One region of the Streptomyces sp. NPDC051909 genome, then DNA from elsewhere that is predicted to be linked to it. Evidence: riboswitches for the same ligand, from Rfam matches in the RefSeq annotation. Region 1 holds a riboswitch; the other holds the start of a gene.
The links. Region 1 has a riboswitch for cyclic di-AMP ahead of AB0M18_RS15760 (LysM peptidoglycan-binding domain-containing protein). Riboswitches for the same ligand answer to the same signal wherever they lie in the genome.
Positions count from the first base shown of each region.

Region 1 (5,205 bases):
GACAGACTGTCGAGGGCCGCCCGGTTCACGCCCTCGCCGCCCCGCGAGTGCCCGACCAGCAGGACGCGGGAGAGGTCGGCGGCCGCCGCGGCCTTCCGCACCACCGCCGGCGCCTTGTCCGGGTGCTCGCCCCACTCCGCCCAGCGGGCGAGATGCAGCCGGACCAGCGAGGAACGGGCCTGCGCGCCGCCGTCGTCCGCCCGGTGGTCCTGCCCGTTGACGCCGTTCGCGGACACCGACAGCGTCACGTACCCCTGCGAGGCGAGCAGCTTCTGCGCCGCCCCGTATCCCTGATGACTCGGTATCGGCCGCATGCCCGCCGGGCACGGCCACTCGCCCGATCCCTCCTCCACACCCGGCTTGTAGCAGGTGCCGTGCCGGCCGTGCAGGAACAGCGCCACCGGCCGCCTCCCCGGCGCGCCCGCCGGCGCCGTCACGGCGGCGCGCATCTCGACCGGCTCGGGGAAGCCGGGCAGCCGCACGTCCTTCAGCGCGTACTCGCCGGACACGGTGCGGTACGGGCCGGGGACCCCCGGATCCACCGGATTCGCCGGCAGCGGCGCCTCAGGCCGTGCCCCGGGATCTGCCGGAGCCGCCGGCCGCAGACGGGGCGCCTGGGCCGGCGCCTCGGCATCGAGCCGCCGTCCGCCCGCCGTGACGCTCAACCGCGCCCCGCCGTCCACCCGTTCAGCCCCGATGGCGAGCCGGAACGACCGCCCGTCCGCCGCGGCCTCCGGGTACCCGAGCAGTCTCCCGTCGACCCGGAACTCGACCCGGGCATCCCCCATCGGCACGGCCTCCTCGGCCGTCCACACCAACTCCCGCCCCGCACCGCTTCCGGCGACCCGCCACCCCTCGGGCAGCCCTGCCGCGGCGGATCCGGTGACGGCGGCCGAGGCGGTGTCCGGTTGCGCGTACGCGAGCCCCGGCGACACACCCGCCAGGGCCATGAGCGTCACGGCGGTGGTCATGCCGCGTGTGACACGTATCAAAGCGCTCTACCTCACGATCGTTCTCGTCCAGCACGCTTCCGGGCGCCTGCGATCCCCCGGGCGCCCCTCTTGCCCCCGGAGGACGGGGGAGGGAGAGACGGGGTTGCCCGGCGGGGGAGGGGTGGCCGGTTCTGATCCCTGACCGTCGGCGGACCGACGAAGGGCCACCGCCCGCCGTCGGGCGGTGCCGGATCAAAACGGACGATGTCCGGCTATTCCATTGCAATGCCGAAATGCCGAGGTGATTCATGAAGGGGGTAATTCGAGCCGGAAAGGTGGGCAGGCGGCGCCGATCGGTCAGGGGTGATGTGGGTCACCTGGGACCGGTCTCCGGAAGGGCCTCCGGAATGCTGTCGCGGCGTCAGGAGCGGCCGGACGGAAAAGGATTGGGGTGAGGGGTGGGAGCGGGCGTGATGATCCTTTTGAATTTGCCCGCAGATCGATTTCGCGTGATGAATTCCCTCCTTGTTTTCGATATTTGTCTTCGCATACGGTCGCCCCGAAACCGGACGGAAACGCCGAATCCTGCCGCCGCCCGGTCGACCGCACTCACCACACTTCCGGCAGGAGCGGGGGACCCAGGTTCGCCGCCGGCCCCGGTCTCCGGGGACGGCTCGGGGTGAAGCCGCGCGCAGCGCGGCCGGGCATCTCCTGCCCGAACCCGACAGCTCACCTCGCAGGCGAAGGAGAGGAACTCGCCATGCGTGGATCCGGCAAGCACCGCCGCCCGAAGAACGCCCCGCTCGCCCGCGGCATCGCCGCCGTCGGCCTCACCGGCAGCGCCGCCCTCGCCCTGCCCCTGGCCGGCGCCACCACCGCCGGCGCGGCCACCCCGGCCGTCGCTCCCTCCGTCGCAGTGGCAAAGCAGACGCCTCTTTCGGCGCCTTCAGTGGCCCCCTTCACAGCCCCGGCGGCCGTGAAGGCGGCGCCGGTGAGGTATTCCGTCGTGGCCGGTGACTCGCTGTCGAAGATCGCCCACAGGTACGGGGTCCAGGGCGGCTGGAAGAAGCTCTACAAGGACAACCGTCGCGTCGTCGGCGGCGACCCGCGCCTGATCCACCCGGGGCAGAAGCTCACCGTCGCCGGAACCGCCGCGAAGGCCGCGGCCAAGGCGGCCAAGGCGCCCAAGGCGGCCAAGGCCGGCACGAGCGTGGCCGCCGCCTCGGCCCCCGCGAAGGCCGTTCGGTCGAAGGCGGTCCAGGCCGTCGCGACCTCCACCGGCTCCGCCACGTCCGCGGGCTACACGTACGCCGACAACCTCGAGGGCTGGATCCGCGAGTCCCTCGACATCATGGCCCGCGAAGGCATCCCCGGCAGCTTCGACGGCATCTACCGCAACATCATGCGCGAGTCCTCCGGCAACCCGCGGGCCATCAACAACTGGGACTCCAACGCCCTCGCCGGCACCCCCTCCAAGGGCCTCCTCCAGGTGATCGACCCCACCTTCCGCGCCTACCACGTGGCCGGCACCTCGCTCGACCCGTACGACCCGGTCGCCAACATCACCGCGGCCTGCAACTACGCCGCCGACCGCTACGGCTCCATCGACAACGTCTTCGGCGCCTACTGACGGACCGTCGCCCGCGGGCGCCGCGCACGGCACCCGCGGGCACGTCGACCCGCCCCCGGCCACCTGGCCCACATTCCTCACGCGATCAGGTGAAACCTTCTCGGCCGTTCCTCCGTCCTCTCCTGCGGGAGCCGTCGGGAGAGTCACGGGGAGTGGGCAGCACATGGGGCTGAAGAGTAAGTACACGCCGCAGATAGCCGCGGTCGCGTCGGCGGTCGCGCTGAGCCTGGCCGCCTGGGGGGCCGCCGTGTTGACGGACACGGAGGCGGAGGCGCGGGACGGCGGAGGAGCCGGGGCGCGGCAGGAGCAGCGCGTGCCGCCCACCGAGGACGGGAAGGGCCCGGAGCAGGTCAAGCCGGCGAAGGTCCCGGTGAGCATCGCGCACGCCACCGAGGCGGGCGGGAAGTCGGTGAGCATCACCATCGACGACGGTCCCGACCCGAACTGGACGCCCCAGATGCTCGACATCCTCAAGGAGAACGGCGTCAAGGCCACGTTCTGCATGGTCGGGCCGCGTGCCAAGGAGCACCCGGAGCTGGTGAAGCGGGTCGTCGCCGAGGGGCACCGGCTCTGCGACCACACCATGGACCACGACACCACCATGGACAAGAAGCCGGTCGCGTACCAGCGGCAGCAGATCCTCGACGCGAAGCGGTTGATCGAGGAGGCGGCCGGCGGCGCGAAGATCGAGTACTACCGGGCGCCGGGCGGCGCGTTCACGCCCGACAGCCGGAAGATCGCCGCGGCCGAGGGCATGCGCCCACTCGGCTGGAACGTGGACACCAAGGACTTCGAGCGCCCGGGTACCGCGGCCATCGTCGGCACCGTGAAGAACGAGCTGTCCAACGGCCCCACCATCCTCTTCCACGACGGCGGCGGCGACCGCAGCCAGACCGTCGCGGCCCTCCGCCAGGTCCTGCCCTGGCTGAAGGAACAGGGCCACCCGACCAGCTTCCCGGTCCGCACCGCACCCTGACCGGGCCGGCGCCGTCCCGCCCGGAGGCCGCACTGCCCACCGGGCGGGTTGCCGATTTTCGCAATTCGATCGGCTGCTCATAGAATCGAGGGGTGAACGAGAACCTTCCCCCGTGCCCCGAGTGCTCCGGCGTCTACACCTACGAGATGGGCTCGCTGCTCGTGTGCCCCGAATGCGGCCACGAGTGGTCGGCCTCCGCCGCCGAGGCGGGCTCCGACGACGCCGCCGGCGGCGCGAAGGTGATCCGGGACTCCGTCGGCAATGTCCTCGCCGACGGCGACACGGTGACCGTGGTCAAGACCCTCAAGGTGAAGGGCAGCCCCAGCGGCATCAAGGCGGGCACCAAGGTCCGCAACATCCGCCTGGTCGACGGTGTCGACGGCCACGACATCGACTGCAAGGTCGACGGCTTCGGCCCCATGCAGCTGAAGTCCAGCGTGGTCAAGAAGGCCTGACCTTCGAGGGCGTTGCAGCGGGACGCCGCGAAGACGCGAGGATGGTCCCATGACGAAGAGTTCTGACTGCACACGATCGACGTGGCGAGGGCGCGGACGGCCGGGCGCGGACGCGCCCTCGGCGCTCCCCGGGAAGGGGCGGTGGGCACCGTGAGCGCGCCGCTCTACCAGCTGAAGGCGGAATTCTTCAAGACGCTCGGCCATCCCGTGCGCATCCGCGTCCTGGAGCTGCTCAGCCTGCGGGAACACGCGGTCTCGGAGATGCTGGCCGAGGTCGGCGTCGAGCCCGCGCACCTCTCCCAGCAGCTCGCCGTGCTGCGCCGCGCCAACCTGGTCGTGGCGCGCCGTGAGGGCTCGGCGGTCCGCTACACGCTCACCGACCCGCAGGTCGCGCAGCTCCTGGTGGTCGCCCGCGCGATCCTGTCCGGCGTCCTGGCCGGGCAGGCCGAACTCCTGGCCGACCTCCGCGCCAGCGGAACGGCGGTCGCACCGCCCGAGTAGGCCCACGTCACCGCACCGGCCACTGACGGCGGCACCGTTGTCAGTGGCCGGTGTCATGCTCCCCGGTGTGACCACGACATGGAGCCTCCTCGACCTCGACGGCGCCCTGCGCGCATCCTGGGCCGCCGACACCAGCTCGCCCGACTACCGGACCCAGTGGCAGCCGGACAACCCCGCCTGGGGCCACTGCGACATCACCGCCCTGATCGTGAACGACCTCTTCGGCGGCGACCTCGTCGTCGGCGAGGTCCACCTGGCCGGCGAGCAGCACGGCTACCACTGGTGGAACCGCCTCCCCAACGGCATCGACCTCGATCTGACCCGCGAACAGTTCCGCCGGGGCGAGCAGGTCAGCGCCGAGCGCGTCGTCGAACGCCCTCCGGGCCCCCTGCCCCGCCGCTGGGACGCATACCTGCTGCTGCGCACGCGGGTCGCCGCGCACCTGGGAAGGCTGCCCGAACCCGCGTAGGGGCCGTGACGTGCCCCGGTCCCTGTTAGCCTCACCGTCATGATCACGACAGGGTTAGGGAGACGCTTGCGTCGCGGCGGGCCCGAAGCCGGTCCGCAGCGGGCTCTGATCGCCGCCAGTTTCGTCAGCCGGGTCGGCAACGGGCTCTTCAACGCCGCCGCCGTCCTCTACTTCACCTTCGTCGTGCACCTGCCCGCCACACAGGTGGGAGCGGGACTGACGATCGCCGGGCTCTGCGGCCT
Region 1 covers NZ_JBFAYA010000008.1:246,690-251,894, forward strand. Annotated here, with positions in the region: gene AB0M18_RS15755 (hypothetical protein) at 1-971, opposite strand, end outside; cyclic di-AMP (ydaO/yuaA leader) riboswitch at 1,533-1,688, shown strand; gene AB0M18_RS15760 (LysM peptidoglycan-binding domain-containing protein) at 1,693-2,562, shown strand; gene AB0M18_RS15765 (polysaccharide deacetylase family protein) at 2,726-3,538, shown strand; gene AB0M18_RS15770 (zinc ribbon domain-containing protein YjdM) at 3,631-3,993, shown strand; gene AB0M18_RS15775 (metalloregulator ArsR/SmtB family transcription factor) at 4,144-4,494, shown strand; gene AB0M18_RS15780 (hypothetical protein) at 4,550-4,963, shown strand; gene AB0M18_RS15785 (MFS transporter) at 5,030-5,205, shown strand, end outside.

Region 2 (5,205 bases), on a different contig from region 1:
GTACGAGGCGGCGCAGGCGGACGCGTTCATCGGCGGCGATCTGTTCGCGGTCCAGGACACGCCCTTCGGGGTACGTCTGGTGGTCGGCGACGTACGGGGCAAGGGGCTCGACGCGGTCGAGGCGGTGGCGGTGGTCATCGGCGCCTTCCGGGAGGCGGCCGAGCACGAGGCGACCCTGGAGGGGGTGGCGGAGCGGCTCGAACGGGCGCTGGCCCGGGAGGGCACGCGGCGGACCGGGCTCGATGCCTTCGAGGGGTTCACGACGGCGGTGCTGGCCGAGATCCCGGGCGGTGACCGGGTCGTACGGGTGGTGAACCGCGGGCATCCGGAGCCGCTGCTGCTGCACGTGGACGGCGGCGTCGAGCCGTTGCTGCCGAGCGAGGCCGCACTGCCGCTGGGCATGGGGGAGTTGGCGGTCTGGCCGGACCGGGTGGACGTGACCCCGTACCCGCCGGGCGCGACGCTGCTCTTCTACACGGACGGTCTGTCGGAGGCGCGGGACGCGGCGGGCGCGTTCTACGACCCGAAGGAGCGGCTCGCGGGGCGGATCTTCCCCGGGCCGGAGGAACTGCTCGACGCGCTGGTGGCGGACGTGCGGCGGCACACGGGCGGGGACACGACGGACGACATGGCGCTGCTCGCGGTGAGCCGCCCGGCGGCGGGCCAGCCGGAACGGCGCCGGACGATGCCGGTGGTGCCGGGCGACGACGGGTGATGCGGGGCGACGACGGGTGATGCGGGGCGACGGCAGGGTGATGCGGGGCGACGGCAGGGTGATGACGGGGTGATGACGGGGTGTAGCCGAAGGGTCTCCCTCCGATAACAATTGACGTGGCGTCAGATTCCTCGTGCGAACGGCTGTGTTTCTGAAGGGCGTTCAACTCGGGCGATTCCCTCCCAATCCAGCTAATGATCAAGAGGAACAGCTTGGAATCGGAGGGTCGCGTCTATTAACGTTCGATAACGCAGCGCGGTCGTCCCAGCCGTCGCAAGAGACGGCACCGTGCGCGTGCGCCGAATTCCGCAAGGGAACCGGGGAACCACCACTTGGGGTGAATCGGGCCCCACCGCACTCGTGCGGCAGGCCCGTAGGAGACCTTCCTGCTCCGAACCCGTCAGCTAACCCGGTAGGCGAGAAGGAAGGAAAGGAGAGCGCCTCCGTGGCGTCCAACACCCCTGCTCCGCAAACCCCCTTCGCCTCCTACGACGCCGCCGGCCAGGTGGGCGCCCTGGACGGGGGCACGGAGGAGTGGAACCCCACCGAGGACTCCCTGCGGGCGCAGAACCGCTCCGGCGGACGCCACCGTGTCGTCAAGCAGCGCTCCAACTTCGCGCGTTCCTCCACCGTGCTCGGCGTCGGTGTCATCGCCGCCGTCGGTGCCGGCGGCCTGGCCACCGCGCAGCAGAAGCCCCCGGTCTCGATAGCGCTCCCGGACGTCGACCTGCCCGACGCCTCGGACCTGCCCGGCGTCGGCGAGCTGATCGGCTCCGACGACGACAAGACCTCCGACACCGCGGGCAACGCCACCCAGCCGCTCACCGCGCTGACCTACACCACCAGCGAGACCGCCCCGCAGGGCGCCGGCGGCGAGGAGGCCGGGACGCAGACGGCGACCGCCGACGCCGGCGAGGCGCTCCGCGCCCGCATCCTCCAGCAGGCCGAGCAGCAGCAGGCCGCCGCCGACGCCGCCGAGAAGGAGGCCGCGGAGAAGCTCGCGGCCGAGAAGGCGGCGGCGGAGGCCCAGGCCAAGGCCGACGCGGCGGAGAAGGCGGCCGCCGAGGCGAAGCGGAAGGCCGAGGAGGAGGCCGCGGCGAAGGCCGAGGCCGAGCGCCTGGCCAAGCTCGCCGCCAGCTACGCGCTGCCGACCTCCTCGTACACGATCACCTCCACCTACGGCCAGGCCGGCTCCATGTGGTCCTCCGGCTACCACACCGGTCTGGACTTCGCCGCCCCCACCGGCACCCCGGTCAAGGCGGTCCACGGCGCCACCGTGAAGTCGGCCGGCTGGTCCGGCGCCTACGGCTACCGGATCGTCCTGGAGCTCGAGGACGGCACCGAGATCTGGTACTGCCACCTCTCCTCCATGACCGTCGGCGTCGGCCAGTCCGTCGGTACCGGCGAGACCATCGGCCGCGTCGGCGCTACCGGCAACGTCACGGGCCCCCACCTCCACCTGGAGGTGCACACCCCGTCCGGCGACGGCATCGACCCGGCGGCCTGGCTGCGCGACAAGGGCCTGTCCGTCTGAGGGCCGGTCTCTCCGGGGGCCGGTCTCTCTGAGGGACAGCGGCGCGGAATACCGGTGGCGGCCCGCGGAGTTGATCTCCATATGAGCTCTCTGCGCCGCCTCGGCACCTCCGACCTGCACGTCTTCCCGCTCGCCCTCGGCGGCAACGTCTTCGGCTGGAGCGCCGACGAGGCGCAGTCCTTCGCCGTGCTCGACGCCTACGCCGCCGCCGGCGGCAACTTCGTCGACACCGCCGACGTCTACTCGGCCTGGGCCGAGGGCAACGAGGGCGGCGAGTCCGAGACGGTGATCGGGCGCTGGATGGCCTCCCGCGGCAACCGCTCCGACATCCTCGTCGCCACCAAGGTCGGTGCCCACCCGGGCTTCAAGGGCCTGGGCGCGACCAACATCAAGGCCGCCGCCGAGGAGTCGCTGCGCCGGCTCGGCACCGATCACATCGACCTCTACTACACCCACTTCGACGACGAGTCCGTGCCGGTGGAGGAGATCGTCACCGCCCTGGACCAGCTGGTGAAGGACGGCAAGGTGCGCGCCGTCGCCGCCTCCAACATCTCCCCGGAGCGGCTGCGGGCCTCGCTCGACTTCGCCGAGGCCGAGGGCCTCGCCCGTTACGTGGCGCTCCAGCCGCAGTACAACCTGGTCTCCCGCGACACCTACGAGGGCCCGCTCCGCGACGTCGTCGAGCAGCGCGGCCTCGCGGCCGTGCCGTACTACGGCCTCGCGGCCGGATTCCTCACCGGCAAGTACCGCGCGGGCAGCACCGTGGACAGCGTCCGCGCCGCCGGTGCCGGCCGGCATCTGGAGACCGAGCGCGGTCGGCGGGTGCTCGCCGCCCTCGACGCGGTCGCCGAGGCCCGTGGTGCCGAGCTCGCCACCGTCGCCCTCGCCTGGCTCGCCTCCCGCCCCACCGTCGCCGCGCCGATCGCCTCGGCCCGCACGGTCGAGCAGCTCCCGGCCCTCGTCGCGGTCGCCGACCTGGAGCTCACCGAGGCCGAACTCGCCACGCTCACGGAGGCGTCCGCGGTCTGAGGGACCCGGGGGCTTTGAGGCCGGTGTCCGCTAGCTCCGGTACGGGTTGAAGCCGCCGTAGTCCAGGTACTGCGGCGGCGACCACACCCGACCGGTCGCGCGGGCCGCGTACGTCAGCGCGGGTGAGGCCACCTGGCGGCGCTGCCACAGGTGGTGCAGCAGCTCCTGCTCGCGGGCGGTGAAGTCCTGCGGGACCTGCCCGCGGCGGGCCCGGTGCCGGAGGAAGGCCAGGGTGGTGGCGAAGGCCTCGTACTCGCCGACGGCCTGCGCGCCCGGCTTGCCGAAGGCGCGGGCCGCATAGCCGCGGGCCATCGAGCGGGCCCGCATGGAGGAGAGCGCGAGCGGTTCGTCGAGAGCGAGCCAGCCGGCCGTCGCGTAGGCCGGGAGCTCGCCGGATATCGTCCGCAGCTCCTTCTGCCGGCTCCATATCGCGAGCCAGGTCACCAGGCCGAAGACCGGCACCATGAACATGCCGTAGACGAGGACGAAGGCCAGCGGGTGGAAGGTCGCCGAGCCGTTCCACAGGGCGTGCAGGCCCATCGCGAGGAGCAGACCGGCCAGTGGCAGCAGCCACAGCCGGGTGCGGCGGAAGCGGGCGCCGGCCGGGAGCAGCGCGGCGAAGCCGAGGCCGAGGCCGGTGAGCGAGGTGAACAGCGGGTGCGCGAACGGGGACATGATGACCCGCGCGAAGAACGTGGCCATCGTGGTGCCGAGACCGCCCGAGCCGACGTCCTGGTCCTCGCCGAACGCGTTGCCCAGATAGAGGATGTTCTCCGTGAAGGCGAAGCCGGTGGCGGTGAAGCCCGCGTAGACCAGGCCGTCGACCGGGCCCGTGAAGTCCTTGCGGCGGAAGAGGAAGAGCAGCAGCACCGCGGCGCCCTTGGCGGTCTCCTCCACGACGGGTGCGACGGCGGTCGCGCCCAGCGACTCGGCGGAGCCCGGGTCGGCGGTGGCGCTGCTGATCCACTCCACGGCGAAGGAGTTGGCGAAGATCGCCACCAGCGTCGAGGCGAACGCACCCCAGGCGAGCGCGAACAACACGTTCTTCCACGGGGCCGGCTCGACCCGGTCGAGCCAGCGGAACGCGAGGACGAGCAGCGGCACCGGCAGCACCGCGAGGCCCAGACCCACGAGGAAGCCCTCGGTGCCGGTCTCCTTCCGCACGATCGCCAGGATCACCAGCGCGCACAGCGCGAGCACGGTGATCACGGCGATCAGCCGGACCAGCCGGCTGCGCCAGACCCTGCGTGGCTTGTAGCGCCACTTGGACCGCTCCGGCACGGCGGCGAAGTCCGGTTGCTCGCTCTCGAGCGCGGGCACGGGAGCGGGCGCGGGGACGAACGCCCGGCGGGGGGCGCCCGCCTGCGCGGGGACGGAACCGGGCTCGGCGACCGGACCCGTGGCGGGTCCGGTGGCGGGTCCGGCAATGCGATTCGACGACACGCAACGACCCTAACCAGCGGCACCGACAGCGGCGAGGGGGTTCTTCCAGCCTGTGGACAACTCGCCACGGTCCCCGGTGCGGGGGCTACTTGCGGTGGAACAGCAGGTCGTGGACGACGTGTCCCTTGTCCAGGCCCTGGCCCTCGAAGCGGGTCAGCGGCCGGAATCCGGGCCGGGGCGCGTAGCCGCCGTCGGCCTGGCTGTTCTCGAAGTCGGGGTGCTCGGTCAGCACCTCCAGCATCTGCTCCGCGTACGGCTCCCAGTCCGTGGCGCAGTGCAGCAGCCCGCCCTTCGCGAGCCGGGGCGCGAGCAGCGTGAGGAACTCCGGCTGGATCAGGCGACGCTTGTGGTGGCGGCTCTTCGGCCAGGGGTCCGGGAAGTAGACCCGGCAGCCGGCGAGGGACTCCGGCGGGAGCATCTCGCGCAGCAGGATGATCGCGTCGCCGTTGGCGACCCGTACGTTGGTGAGCCCGTTCCGGTCGGC
Region 2 covers NZ_JBFAYA010000019.1:99,470-104,674, forward strand. Annotated here, with positions in the region: gene AB0M18_RS27305 (PP2C family protein-serine/threonine phosphatase) at 1-715, shown strand, start outside; cyclic di-AMP (ydaO/yuaA leader) riboswitch at 1,003-1,149, shown strand; gene AB0M18_RS27310 (M23 family metallopeptidase) at 1,161-2,249, shown strand; gene AB0M18_RS27315 (aldo/keto reductase) at 2,331-3,278, shown strand; gene AB0M18_RS27320 (PrsW family intramembrane metalloprotease) at 3,309-4,598, opposite strand; gene trmB (tRNA (guanosine(46)-N7)-methyltransferase TrmB) at 4,807-5,205, opposite strand, start outside.
Region 2: another riboswitch for cyclic di-AMP. It lies ahead of AB0M18_RS27310 (M23 family metallopeptidase); the one in region 1 lies ahead of AB0M18_RS15760 (LysM peptidoglycan-binding domain-containing protein).